Botrimarina mediterranea: one gene and its partner. The protein of the gene in region 1 interacts with the protein of each later gene in a pairwise test. Links are inferred from orthologs where the notes say so. Each region holds a gene or a part of one and is shown on either strand. Other genes may lie near its edges.

Region 1 (8,484 bases):
AGCGATCCCGGTGCTGTGCTTCCCGCTGTTGGGATTGAAGCAATGAAGACCTTGAGCCGAACGCGCTAGCGTCGGGCGCCATCGGATCTTGCTCAACCGTGGTGGCGCCCGACGCTAGCGCGTTCGGCTCAACGGCGATCGACTTGGTCGAACCACCGCAACCGTCCCAGCGTACCTCCTCCTACGCGTCCCCTCCCCAACTCCCTCCATCCTTGGAGCCCCGCCATGAGTTTTGACGTGAAAGGCCGTGTTGCGCTGGTGACCGGCGCCAACCGTGGCATCGGCAAAGCGATCGTGAAGTCGCTGGTCGATCACGGCGCCAAGAAGGTCTATGCGGCGGTAAGGTCGCTCGATTCGGCGGAACCCCTGGTCGGCGAGTGCGGCGCCATCGTCGCCCCCATCGAGATGGACCTGCAGAAGCCGGCGACCATCGAAGCGGCCGCGAAGACCGCGGCGGACGTGGACTTGGTGATCAACAACGCCGGCGTCTTCGGCAGCGCCGATCCTTTTGCCGACGATGTGTTCGAGAAGCTCGAGTACGAACTCGACGTGAACCTCTACGGCCTATTGCGGGTGGCGCGGGCGTTCGCGCCGGTGCTGAAGAAGAACGGCGGCGGCGCGTTCGTGCAACTCAATTCGGTGGTTTCGATCCGCAGCTTTTCGGTCGGCTCAACTTACAGCGCGTCGAAGGCCGCTTCCTACTCGATCACCCAGGCGCTCCACGACCTGCTCAAGGAGCAAGGAACCACCGTGCTGAGCGTCCACCCGGGTCCGATCGCCACCGACATGGCCGACCACGCCGGCCTCACCGACGCCGACCCACCGAGCGTCGTCGCCGAAGGCATCGTGGCGTCGCTCGCCGCGGGTGACTTCCACCTGTTCCCAGACAAGATGGCGAAGCAATTCGGCGAGGCCTACGCGAGCTACGCGAAGGCGATCGTCGAGGCGCCGATGGAGGTGTGAGGAGGAGCCATCAGCGGTCAGCCACGAGAGCGTGCTTCACCTAGCCTTAGCGTTTCTAGCCCCGCGCTGATCAACGGAGCAACGTGGGGACGTCTCGCGCAGAGACGCAGAGCAGGATGCCTTCAAGACTCACGCAAAGGCGCTAAGCCGCAAAGAACGCGTTCCTGCGCGATCGTTTGCGGCTGCGCTCGTTTCTCAACGACTTTGTCTTTGCGCCTTGGCGGCTTTGCGTGAGTCTTCGCTGCCTACCCTCTGCGTCTCCGCGTCTCTGCGCGAGACGCTGCGGCAAAACGAACGACGCTATCGCAGTCAGCGGTTGCTGGCCGTATCCGCGTCGGCGCTTGTTACGGCCTACGCTTCCGCCATCGGCGTGAGCCGATCACGGACCGCTGATAGCTGACCGCCTTCCCCAAATCGCCCCGTGCGCAGGAACCGCGCCGTCAACTCCGCCGTCTCTTTGGTCCACAAGACGCCCGTGTGCCAGCCGTTCACCGTGCAGTGGTCGGCGGCGCCTTCGAGCAGGGTCTGCTCGGGGTAGAGAACGCGGTCGTTGCTGGCGGCGATCACCCCCACGTCGATCCCCGCCGGCGCCGGGCCGAGACGGTTCACGAAGCTGTCGGGCGCGTCGACGAGTTCGACGAGCGTCGGCGCGATGAACCGGTGCGGCCGCACGATGAAGTTGTCCCACGCCGGATGACCACACTCGACCGCCAGCCGCGTCGCCATGTGCGAGCCGCGGTTCGGCGGGGCGATCTGCACGACCCGCCCAAAGTTCGGCGGCAATTCCTCACGCAGCGCGCAGCGGGCGACGATGCCCCCCATGCTGTGGACTACGAGGTGGACCCGGTCATAACTCGGCGCGACCCGACGCAACAGCGCCGCCAGGCGTTTGCCGAACGTCTCGTTCGACCACCACAGCGACGGGTAGCCGGTCAGCCGCGTCGTGAATCCCGCCGAGCGGAGCCGGGCCGCTAGCGGCGCCAGAAAGAACCGCGTCGAGGCGATGCCGTGCGTCAGGACGACCAACTCGCGCATCGGTTGCGGAGCGGCGGGCGGCGTGGCGTTGGAATCAGCGGGACCGATCATGGCGGCGAAGCTGGCGTGGGGTTGTCTGCTGCTACTTCTATACGCCGGTCACGCACGAATTGACCACAGCAATCGCTCCTATGAGGCTTCACGCCTTTGCGTGAGTCCTCCGGCGACCCGCGTCGCCGGCTCGCCTTCCTCTGCGTCTCTGCGCGAGACCTTTCAGAACTTCGGGCCGAAGTAGCGGATGGCGGCGATACAGATGGCGGCGCCGACCGTCGCGGACACGAGCGTCGCCGGGAAGCCGACCGCTTGGAAGCCGAAGATTCGGAAGACGAAGCCGCCGATGAACGATCCCAAGACGCCCACAAGCATCATGCCCAACACGCCCGCCCGGCCCGCCTCCATGAACCAGGTGGCGAGGTAGCCGGCAACGAGGCCGATGAACAGGAACCAGATCAGGCTGAGCATACAGGGCTCTTCGTTTACCGCGGGGGATTACTGCATCGCCGCGGCGCGGTCGGGGTAGACCGCCATCACCTCGTCGAGCCGCAGCATGTGCATCGCTTCGTGGGGGTGTTCTTGGAGGCCGCTGAGCCGCAGGCGGCCGCCGCCCATTGCGATGCGTTTGTGCAAACGCACCAGTTCGCTCATCAGGGCCGACGAGAAGAACGACACGTCGTCCATCTCGAGGACGACCTGCTGGGCGCCGCGGGCGTGGACCTCGTTCCAGAGGCCGTCGGCGAGCCTGAACTGCCCCGGGCCCCCGGGTGGGTGCAGCCGCACGCAGAGCCAGCCGCCGATGTCCTCGAAGGTCGACCGCCAGCCGTCGAAGAGGTCCACCGTCGAGGCCTCACTCATCGTAACCGCCTAGAGAAGGAACCACAGATGCACACGGATAAACACGGATGCTTTATCGCTGTTGACGCAGTTTAGCCTTGGTTGCGTCAGCAATGCAAAGAGTTGTAGGAGCCTGCAGCAGTATGCAGCTACTCCTTTCAGCTCTTCATCCGTGTCCATCGGTGTTTATCTGTGGTTCCAAAAAAATCACGGCGCCAGAAGGAGGCGGCCCGGGGCGGCGAGGAAGCCCTTCAGTTCGTTGACGAAGCGGGCGGCGTCGGCGCCGTCCACCACGCGGTGGTCGTACGTCAGCGACAGGGGCATCACCAGCCGCGGCTCGATCTTCGCGTCCTTGCCCTTGCCAATCACCCACGGCAGCATGCGGCTGCGGCCGACCAGCAAGATCGCCACTTCGGGCGGATTGATGATGGGCGTCGAGTACGTGCCGCCGACCGCGCCCATGTTGCTGATCGTGAACGTGCCGCCGCGCATCTCGTCGATGGCGAGCGCTCCCTCCCGAGCCTTGTCCACCAAGCGGTCGAGTTCGCGGGTGATCTGCGAGATGCTCAGCCGGTCGGCGTCGCGGATCACCGGCACCACTAGGCCGCGATCGGTGTCGACCGCCACGCCGATGTTGACGTACTCCTTGTAGATCACCTCGCCCGCTTCCATGTCGACCGAGGCGTTGACGATCGGGTGCCGCTTTAGCGCGCCGGCGATCGCCTTGATCAGGAACGGCATCTGCGTGAGCTTGAGGTCCTGGGCGGCGTAGTCTTCTTTGCTCGCCAGGCGGATCTCTTCGAGCTCCGTGACGTCGACGTCGTCGAAGTTCGTCAGCTGCGGGATGGTCGTGTAGCTAGCGACCATGTTCTTGGCGATGGTCTGCCGCATGCGCGACATCCGCTCGCGACGTACGGCGCCCGCGGCGTCGCTGCTGGGCACGCCGGGCCCACCGCTCGGCGCCGCCGCGCGGGCCTGCTCTTGAGCAGCGCGGACGTGGGCCTGCACGTCGTCCTCGGTGATGCGACCGCCCGAACCGCTGGCTTGAACGCGACGCAAATCGACGCCCAGCTCCCGAGCGAGGCGACGCACCGAGGGGCTTGCCGCGGCCGAGGCGCCTTGGCTCTCGCTCGCGACGGCGGCCGGCGCCGGCTTCGCGGCGGGGGCGACGGGCTTCGGCGCAGGCTCGGCCTTCGGGTGGTGAATGCCATCGGCGAGGTCCTCGGCCTGGGCGTCGCCATCGGCGTCGTCGTCAGCGGGTTGGGGCTCCGCCTTCTTCGCCGTCTCTTGCTTCGGAGCCGGCTTGGGCTCTTCCGCCTTGGCCTCTGCCTTCGGTGCCTCGGGCTTTGGCGCTTCTTCCTGCTTCGGTGCTGCCTCGCCCGCTTCGATCTCGAAGATCGCCGCGCCGACGGCCACCGTGTCCCCTTCTTTCACGAGGACCTTGGTGATCTTCCCGGCCGACGGGCTGGGGACCGGGACGGTCGCCTTGTCGGTCTCGATCTCCAGCAGGTCCTGCTCGACGGAGACGGTGTCCCCCTCCGACACGAGGATCGAAAGGATGTCGCCCGACTCGATGTTCTCGCCGAGGCTGGGGAGGGTGATTTCAGATGGCATGGCGACTATTGCTGCTATTGTTGGAACCGCGAATCGACGCGAATTATCGCGAAGAAGATCAATTAGCGTCGATTCGCGTTATTCGCGGTTTCACTTCTTTGAATCAGATTGGGCTACGCGTACAGCGGCGACTTCTTCTCGCGGTCATAGCCGAGGTCGTTGATCGCTTGATCGACGACGCTCGCGTCGAGCTTGCCGTCGCGGCTGAGCTTGTAGAGCGTCGCGATGACGATGCTCTCCTTGTCCACCTCGAAGTGGCGGCGGAGGTTCTCGCGGCTCTCGCTGCGGCCCATGCCGTCGGTCCCGAGGCAGTACATCCCGTTGGGGGCGTACGGCAGGAGCTGCTCCGACAGGGCGCGGAGGTAGTCGCTGGCGGCGATGATCGGGCCCTCGGCGCCGGCCATCTGCTGCTCGAAGAACGAATGCCGACGCGGCGCCGCCGGGTTGAGCATGTTCCAGCGCTCGCACTCTTGCGCGTCGCGACGCAGCTCGGTGTAGCTAGTGACGCTCCAGGCGTCGCTCGACACGCCGTAACGCTCGGCGAGGATCTTCTGGGCGTCGAGCGTGCTGTGCAGGATCGAGCCCGAACCGAAGAGCTGCACGTGGTGCTGCTTGTTCTGAGCATCGACACTGCTCACCTTGTGCATGCCGCGGACGATCCCCTCGATGACCGCCGGGTCGGGCTGACCGTCGGCGCCCTTGGGGATCTCCGGCATCATCACGTTTTCGTTCTCGACCATGATGTAGTAGATGCACGTCTCGTTCTCGACGTACATCTTCTGCAGGCCATGGAAGACGATGACGGCCGTCTCGTAGGAATAGGCCGGGTCGTAGGCGCGGACGGTGGGGAACGCGATGGCGTTCACCAGCGAGTGGCCGTCTTGGTGCTGGAGCCCCTCGCCGTTGAGCGTGGTGCGCCCCGCGGTGCCGCCGAGCATGAAGCCCTTGGCCCGCATGTCGGCGGCGGCCCAGATCAGGTCGCCGATGCGTTGGAAGCCGAACATCGAGTAGTAGATGAACATGGGGATCATGTTCACGCCGTGCGAGCTATAGGCGGTGCCCGCGGCGTTGAAGCTGCTCATCGAGCCCGCTTCGGTGATGCCCTCTTCGAGCAGCTGGCCGTCCTTCGCTTCCTTGTAGTAAGCGAGTTGATCGGCGTCGACCGGCTCGTAGAGCTGGCCGGCGTGGGCGTAAATGCCGATCTGGCGGAACAAGCCCTCCATGCCGAAGGTGCGCGACTCGTCGGGGACGATCGGCACGATCTGCTTGCCGATCTTCTTGTCACGCAGCAGGTCGCTCAGCAGGCGGACGAAGCCCATCGTCGTGGACATTTCCTTGCCGGGCGCTTGGCTGACGAGCTTGTCGAGCGTCTTGCCGTACTCGGCGAGCGTCGGCACCTCCATGGTCACCGGCTGCGTCGAGCGCGCCGGCACCGAGCCGCCCAGCGCTTCGCGGCGCTCGCGGAGGTACTTCATCTCGGGGCTGTCCTTCGGCGGCCGGTAGAACGGCGCCTCGGCGACGCGCTCGTCGCTGATCGGGATGCCGAACCGCGTGCGGAACTCGCGGAGCTCTTCCTCGTTGAGCTTCTTGTTGTTGTGGGTCATGTTGCGACCCTCGCCCGCCTCGCCGAGGCCGTAGCCCTTGATCGTCTTGGCGATGACGACGGTCGGCTTGCCGTTCTTCTGGGTGACAGCGCGTTGGTAGGCGGCGAAGACCTTCTCGGGGTCGTGGCCGCCGCGCTTCATCTTCTCGAGTTTCTTGTCGGCGAAGTTCTTCACGCGCTCGGCGAGCTCGGGGTACTTGCCGAAGAACTTCTCACGGATGTAATCGCCGCCGGCGACGACGTACTTCTGGTACTCGCCGTCAACGACTTCCATCATCCGTCGAGCGAGCAAACCGTCGTGGTCGGCTTCGATCAGCGGGTCCCAGTCGCCGCCCCAGACGACCTTGATGACGTTCCAGCCGGCGCCGCGGAACGCGCCTTCGAGTTCTTGGATGATCTTGCCGTTGCCACGCACCGGCCCGTCGAGCCGTTGCAGGTTGCAGTTGATGACGAAGATCAGATTCTCAAGATGCTCGCGCGACGCGAGCGTGATGGCGCCGAGCGTCTCGGGCTCGTCGCACTCGCCGTCGCCGAGGAAGGCCCAGACGTGCTTCTTCGAGCAGTCCTTGATGCCGCGGTCGGTGAGGTACTCGTTGAAGCGGGCCTGGTAGATCGCCATGATCGGCGCGAGGCCCATCGACACCGTCGGGAACTCCCAGAACTCGGGCATCAGCCACGGGTGCGGGTAGCTAGAGAGCCCGCCCCCTTCGCCCATCTCGCGGCGGAAATTGACGAGGTTCTGCTCGGTGAGCCGGCCTTCGAGGAAGGCGCGGCTGTACATGCCCGGGGCGGCGTGGCCTTGGTAGTAGACTTGGTCGCCCGAGAAGCCGTCCTCGCCGCGGCCCTTGATGAAGTGGTTCAGCGCGACTTCATACAGCGTTGCCGAACTGGCGAACGTGCTGATGTGACCGCCCGGCGAAGCGGGGTCGCGGTTGGCGCGGGTGACCATCGCCATCGCGTTCCAGCGGACGTAGCTCTTGATGCGCCGCTCCAACTCGCGGTCGCCCGGGTAAGCGGGCTGATCCGTCCGGGGGATCGTGTTGACGTAAGGCGTCGTCGCCGTGAACGGCAACTCGACGCCGCTCCGCACCGCGGCCGACTCGAGCGCAGCGAGCAGTTCTTGCGCGCGCTCGGGGCCACGGTTCTCCAGGACATACTCGAGCGATTCGAGCCATTCGCTCGTTTCGACCGGGTCCACGTCGTTAGGAATCGGCGAGGCGGGAACTTTGGCGTTGGCGCTGGCCATAGGAGTACCTAGGTCGGATTAACCACAGAGCTCATCGAATGCCCAATGACCAAATCCCAATGACCAATGCAGCTAGTTTCGAGCATTGGTCATTGGGGCTTGGTCATTGGTCATTCATAGATTCTCACTCGGTGGTGGACTCTTTACTTACGTTTTGGCTTGTAAATCTCTGTCGCCGTGCCCAGGTGGACTTCGCCGGCGAAGGCGATCGTTTCGCTGAGCGTTGGGTGCGGGTGGATCGAGCTGGCGATGTCGTGGACGTTGCAGCCCATCTCGATGGCGAGCACGGCTTCGGCGATCAGCTCGCCGGCGCCGGAGCCAACAATGCCGCAACCCAGCACACGCTCGGTCTTAGGGTCGATGATCCACTTGGTGAGGCCGTCGGTGCGGCCGTTGGCGGTCGCCCTACCAGAGGCCTGCCATGGGTAGGTGGCGACCTCGACCTCGCGGCCCGCCTTCTTGGCTTCCTCGACGGTGAGGCCGGCCCACGCGATCTCGGGATCGGTGAACACGACGGCGGGGATCGCCTGGGCGTCGAACGCCGACGGCTTGCCGGCGATCACCTCGGCGGCGATGCGGCCCTCGTAGGCGGCCTTGTGGGCGAGCATTGGGTCACCCGCCACGTCGCCGATCGCGAAGATGTTCGGGTCGCTGGTCCGCTGCTGCGTATCGACCTCGACGAAGCCGCGCTCGTTGACCGTGACCTTCGTGTTCTCCAGGCCGAAGCCCTTCGACACGGGCCAGCGGCCGATCGAGACCAGCACGCGGTCGAACTTGACCGTGTCGTTCAGCTCGGGACCTTCGATCTGCACCTCGACCTTGTCGCCCACATCCTTGAGCCCCGCCACCTTATGATTAAGCAGCACGTTGGCGAACCGCTCCTTCACCCGCTTGGCCAGCGGGCGGACGAGGTCACGGTCGGCGCCCGGGAGCAGGCCGTCGGCGAGTTCGACGACCGTCACCTTCGAGCCGAGCTCGTGGTAGACCGTCCCCATCTCGAGGCCGATATAGCCGCCGCCAACCACCAGAAGTGACTCGGGGATGTCCACCAGCGCCAGAGCGCCGGTCGAATCCACCACGCGCGGCGAACCAATGTTGAGGAACTTCGGCATCGCCGGGACGCTGCCGGTCGCCAGGATGCAGTAGTCGAACGTGAGCTGCTCGTCACCGACGATCGTTGAGGCGCCTTTGA
Region 2 (5,411 bases), 3.5 Mb from region 1 along the record:
CGATGAACAGGCGGAGCACGTACCAGAACAGCAGGGCTACCGAGGCGAACAGCGCCAGCGACGCGGCGACGTGCTGTGTGGGGCGGTAGTGGTGCATCACGTTCGACGTGTCGTAGAGGATGTACGCCGAAGCGAAGACGATCATCGCCACGGAGAACCAAATGCCCAGGTTGAGGCCGCCGAAGAAGAAGCTGGCGACGATCAGCGCAAAGATGCCCATGCCTGCGATGCCGAGGCCGTAGCCGAGGAACGAGAAGTCCTTGCCGGTGAGCCAGACGATCGCAGTGAGGCCGCCGAACATCACGAGCGTCACCAGGCCCGCGGCGCCGATGACGTTCACGTCCTGGCCGGGCGCCAGCTGCATCGTCTTGTCTTGGGCGAACCAGAGCATCGGCAGGATGAAGATCGACTGCGCGACGACATAGCCGACGAGGCCCGCGTACTGCTTCGCGACGGACGTCTCGCTCATCGCCCAACGGTTGGCGACCCAGCTCACGACCATAAACCCGCCGAACGACGCCAGCAGCAGCCAGGGCGCGGCCTGTACCTGGAGCATGACCCAGTCGGCAAAGCCGGTCTGGAAGTAGGCCCACAAGAGCGCCGCGAAGGCGTAGACGGCCATCGCCAGGTGCGTGTACGTGCGGCGGATGAACGTGACGCGGTCGGCGGGCGCCGCCTCGGCGACGGTGTAGCCAAACGACGCGTAGGGATTGCCAGAAAGCGTGTCAGCGGCCATGTCGATCCTTGCCTTGCAAAGGGGGAGGGGCGGCGAAAAGTCGGCGACAGCGGCGCCACTTGCTGAAAGCGTAGAACCGCTATCGCCCCGTAGCAAGCTTGTTCGGCTGAAATGCCTGCGCAAGACCACCCGCTCGCTGTCAGGGGGGCGAAAGGGCAGAATGTCTGTAGTGGATTTGCCTCAATTTCCTGGCGACCCCGAACCGACATGCCGTCCCGCCCCGCCCGCCCTGCGTCGTCCGACCGGGCCGACTTGCCCCGCCCGCCGGCGCCGGAGGGCTTCGCCGAGCGCAAGGCTCAGGCCGGTCGCGTCGCGCGGCGACTGGCGGCGGACCACGGGGACGCCGTTTGCGCGCTGGAGTACGACTCGCCCGTCCAACTGCTGGTGGCGACGATCCTCTCGGCCCAGTGCACCGACGAGCGGGTGAACCTCGTCACCCAGAAGCTGTTCGCCGATTGCCCCACCGCGGCGGACCTGGCGGCCCTGCCGATCGCGAAGCTCGAGGACTACGTGAAGAGCACCGGCTTTTTCCGCAACAAGGCGAAGAACGTCAAGGCGTGCTGCACCGAGCTGGTCGAGAATCACCACGGCGAGGTCCCCCAGGACATGCCGACGCTCGTCAACCTCGCCGGCGTCGGCCGCAAGACGGCGAACGTCGTGCTGGGGACGGCCTACGGCATCGCCTCGGGCGTCGTGGTCGATACGCATGTCGGGCGTATCAGCCGCCGGACCGGTTTGACCGAACACGACGACCCGGTAAAGGTCGAGCGCGACCTGATGGAGCTGCTGCCCAAGAGCCGGTGGGTCGATTTCGCCCACCAGATGATCTATCACGGACGCCGTGTCTGCGACGCGCGGCGGCCCAAGTGCGAGGTTTGTTCGATGCGGAAGTTTTGTCCCCGGGTGGGGGTTGAGTGAGGGACGAGGGGCTGAGGGACGGGGGACGAGGGATTCTGTATTTCCCCCGTCCCACGTCCCCCGTCCCTAGCCCCTGTTTGCTGCACGCCGCCGCATCGAACCTTCCCCCGCAACCCCCTCACCACAACGCCATCCCCCCTCTCCTCATGATATTGTCAGGCCAAGAGATCCAGCGGCGCCTCGGTGGTGACATCGTCATCGAGGGTTACGACCCCGCGCGACTCAACCCCAACAGCTACAACCTGACGCTGCACGACGAGCTGATGGTCTACGAGGAAGTCGTCCTCGACATGGCGAAGCCCAACCGCGTTCGCCGGCTGACGATTCCCGAAGAAGGGATCGTGCTCAGCCCTAACCAGCTTTACTTGGCGCGCACGGTGGAGCGCACCACGACGCACAACCTCGTGCCGCAGATCGAGGGGCGCAGCTCGATCGGCCGTTTAGGCTTATTCGTCCACGTGACGGCTGGCTTCGGCGACGTGGGCTTCAGCGGCTACTGGACGCTGGAGATGTTCGCGGTGCAGCCGGTGCGGATTTATGCGGGCGTACCGATCTGCCAAATCTTCTATCACGAGATCACCGGCGAGATCACCGAGTACGCCAGCAAGTACCAGCACAACCGCGACATCCAACCGAGCCTCCTCTTCGAAGAGCTCCGCCGCGGCGACGAAGCCGACCCGCAGATGCCGCTGAACTTCGGGATGGAACGGCCAGTAGGGCGCTAGCGCGCCGCATAACGTGAGCCGTCGGCGCTAGCCGCGGGTGGTCCCGGGCGCCAAAGTCCCCTGCCACCCGGGCTGCTCCCTCATGGTGGCGATATCATCTTGATGCCCGAAGAACGTTGGCCTTTGTGTTCGGAATCGGCCGCGCGATTCGGTAGAATACGCATACATGAAGGGGTGGCCATGACTACAAGTCTGGTCACCGATTGCCCGGTGGTTACGACACCTCGAATACTCAGAAGACCTTGAAGCCCACGCCAACGATCGCCCGCGCTGCAGTTGTCTTGGTGCTCCTCTTGCTGCCGCTGCCCAGTTATGCCGTGGCGCTTGAGTGGACCCAACAACTCGGAACGGTCCGCAACGATGTGGCCTATGGCGTTTCGGCTGACGGGTTGGGAAATGTCTACCTCTCGGGATATACGTCCGGGAGCCTGGGAGGCCCCAACGCGGGCGACTTCGACGCGTACGTTAGCAAGTACGACACGGCGGGCACGCTCCAGTGGACCCTGCAACTCGGAACAGTCAGCATCGATATTGCCCATGGCGTGTCGGCTGACGGGTTGGGGAATGTCTACATCTCGGGAGCAACCAATGGGAGCCTGGGAGGGCCCAACGCGGGCTTCACCGACGCGTTCGTGAGCAAGTACGACGCGTCGGGCACGCTCCAATGGACCCAGCAGCTCGGAACGTCCGACCACGATCGTGCCTTTGGCGTGTCGGCTGACGGGTGGGGGAATGTCTACATCTCGGGAGAGACACGCACCAACGCGTTCGTGAGTAAGTACGACGTGGCGGGCACGCTCCAGTGGACCCAGCATCTCGGAACGGTCGGCAACGATTCTGCCAATGGCGTGTCGGCTGACGAGTTGGGGAATGTCTACATCTCGGGAGCAACCAACGGGAGCCTGGGAAGGCCCAACGCGGGCCTCACCGACGCGTTCGTGAGCAAGTACGACGCGGCGGGCACACTCCTCTGGACGCAGCAACTCGGAACGGTCAAACACGATAGAGCCCGTGGCGTATCGGCTGACGGGTTGGGAAATGTCTATCTCTCGGGATACACGTCCGGGAGCCTGGGAGGGCCAAACGCGGGCGGCGGCGACGCGTTCGTGAGCAAGTACGACGCGGCGGGCACGCTCCAATGGACCCAGCAGCTCGGAACGGCCAGCTCCGATGAAGCCTATGGCGTGTCGGCTGACGGGTTGGGGAATGTCTACATCGCGGGATCCACCTGGGGGAGCCTGGGAAGGACCCACCCGGGCAACAACGACGCGTTCGTGAGCAAGTACGACGCGTCGGGCACGCTCCTGTGGACGCAGCAGCTCGGAACGGTCGGCAACGATGAAGCCCGAGGCGTGTCGGCTGACGGGTTTGGGAATGTCTACCTCTCGGGTGCAACCAACGGGAGCCTGGGAGGGCCCAGCGCGGGCAACCATGACGCGTTCGTGGCGAAGATTTCTGATCCGACGCCAAACCCCGGCGACTACAACGTCGATGGCGTCGTCGATGCGGCCGACTACACGGTGTGGCGTGACAACGTTGGCCAGCCAATCGGCACGCTTCTGAACGATCCATCGGTGGGAACCACCACGGCGCCGATTGGCGCCGCGCAGCGAGAAACCTGGCGCGCTAATTATGGCAGGAGCTTCAACGTCGGGCCGCTGGGGGCGAATGCGCTACCCGAGCCGGCGGCGCTCACGCTTCTGGCCGGCGCCTGCCTGGCAACACTCGTCCGGCGCCGGCGATCAGGCGATCGCCAGCTCGAGCTCACCCATCGCGACGGCGTATAGCGGCGCCGCTGCTGGCGTTGAGAGCATCGTGCGCCAGGCCTTGCGGGTGGCGATCGGCGCCTTGCGGCCGAGCTCTTGGCGGAGCGTCCATGTCCAGGCCTTGGCGATCGCGTCGGCGTAACGCGGGTCGATCGAGGCGGGGATTTCGCAGGGCGTCTCGCCGCTAACAAGCGACTCCGTCAATTCATCCAGCGCGGCGACCAAGTGATCGCCCTGCTCCGACATCGAAGTGCGGAAGCGGCTGCGCAGCTCGGGGACGATCTCGAACAGGCGACGGTAGAACAAACGGACGACGGTGTCAGCGACCGGCGCTGCTTCGTTCCAGGATGCGCAAACCAGCTTGATCTCGTGCGGAGACATGATATCGGGGAGGGGAGAGGGGTTGGGGGCTAGGGGCGAGGGAAGAGCACTTCAGCTTTGCAGCCGGCGGGCTAGTGATGCTCGCAGGGCTGTCAGCATGCGGCTCTCTTCCTCACATCTCGCTAGCAGTTGGTTACTGGACTCAGCGTCGAAGTAGGTCAAATGTTTCGCGATCGTCGTTTGTGTTTCCAGCTCGGCAAGCGAGCCACGGGCGATCGCGATGAAGCGTAAGTAGTCTTTGGTGGAGTCGCGGGCGTTGGGCTTCAGCGATATTGGATGGGATCGATACGACGCAACGCCGCATTTGCGCAGCGAGCCCGTACCGTTCTTCCTTTGGAAACCGAGCCGTGAGTCGGTAGACGTCCAGACAAAGCTCAACGCCCCGCTGCCAGACAACGAGATCGCGATAGCTACTAACGCTACCCACGCTATCCCCTTACTCACCCAAGCTTCGCTTCCTCCATCCCTGGCCCCTGGTCCCTGGTCCCTCCGCTGTCACATCACCGCGAAGTAGTTCTCGACCGCGAAGTCGAAGTTCTCCCGTGACATGACGATCGGCCTCTTGGTGTATCGGCAGTAGTTCACGACCTGCTGGAGCAAGTCGCGCGGCTGGCACGCCCGGTAGGGACGGTTGACCGACTTGTAATGCTTCTCGACGAGGTAGTCGACGGCGGTTTGGTCATAGGTAATCCCGAGCTTCTTCGCCATGATCACCAGCAGCTTGCGGAAGGCCGCTTCGCTGGGGTCGATCACCTCGATCTTGTACGGGATCCGCCGGAGGAACGCGTCGTCCACCAGGTCGCGGGGTTCGAGGTTGGTGGAGAAGATGATCAGCTGGTCAAACGGGACCTGGATCTTCTTGCCGCTGGAGAGGTTCAAGAAGTC

The links. Proteins that work in one complex are often made in the same cells at the same time.
Region 2: the proteins of aceE (region 1) and nth interact in binary tests that used the Escherichia coli proteins (3 or more experiments, as listed by UniProt). The link is inferred for Botrimarina mediterranea from one-to-one orthologs.

Annotation. Positions count from the first base shown.
Region 1 is NZ_CP036349.1:5,375,672-5,384,155, reverse strand. The notes cover bases 4,357-7,613. They hold aceE (pyruvate dehydrogenase (acetyl-transferring), homodimeric type), read right to left. Parts: upstream 7,293-7,613; coding sequence 4,557-7,292; downstream 4,357-4,556. Other genes in these bases: lpdA (dihydrolipoyl dehydrogenase), read right to left, coding at 7,436-7,613; Spa11_RS20650 (2-oxo acid dehydrogenase subunit E2), read right to left, coding at 4,357-4,443. Also shown: Spa11_RS20675 (site-2 protease family protein), read left to right, coding at 1-46; Spa11_RS20670 (SDR family oxidoreductase), read left to right, coding at 226-963; Spa11_RS20665 (esterase/lipase family protein), read right to left, coding at 1,315-2,049; Spa11_RS20660 (GlsB/YeaQ/YmgE family stress response membrane protein), read right to left, coding at 2,212-2,460; Spa11_RS20655 (STAS domain-containing protein), read right to left, coding at 2,488-2,850; more of Spa11_RS20650, read right to left, coding at 3,037-4,356; more of lpdA, read right to left, coding at 7,614-8,484. UniProt on the Escherichia coli protein: Component of the pyruvate dehydrogenase (PDH) complex, that catalyzes the overall conversion of pyruvate to acetyl-CoA and CO(2).
Region 2 is NZ_CP036349.1:1,896,273-1,901,683, reverse strand. Bases 1-2,798 are described here. They hold nth (endonuclease III), read left to right. Parts: upstream 1-943; coding sequence 944-1,654; downstream 1,655-2,798. Other genes in these bases: Spa11_RS07560 (SBBP repeat-containing protein), read left to right, coding at 2,622-2,798; dcd (dCTP deaminase), read left to right, coding at 1,801-2,379; Spa11_RS07575 (Bax inhibitor-1/YccA family protein), read right to left, coding at 1-736. In the rest of the region: more of Spa11_RS07560, read left to right, coding at 2,799-4,166; Spa11_RS07555 (globin family protein), read right to left, coding at 4,122-4,526; Spa11_RS23585 (four helix bundle protein), read right to left, coding at 4,578-4,793; Spa11_RS07545 (ATP-binding protein), read right to left, coding at 5,022-5,411. UniProt on the Escherichia coli protein: DNA repair enzyme that has both DNA N-glycosylase activity and AP-lyase activity. The DNA N-glycosylase activity releases various damaged pyrimidines from DNA by cleaving the N-glycosidic bond, leaving an AP (apurinic/apyrimidinic) site.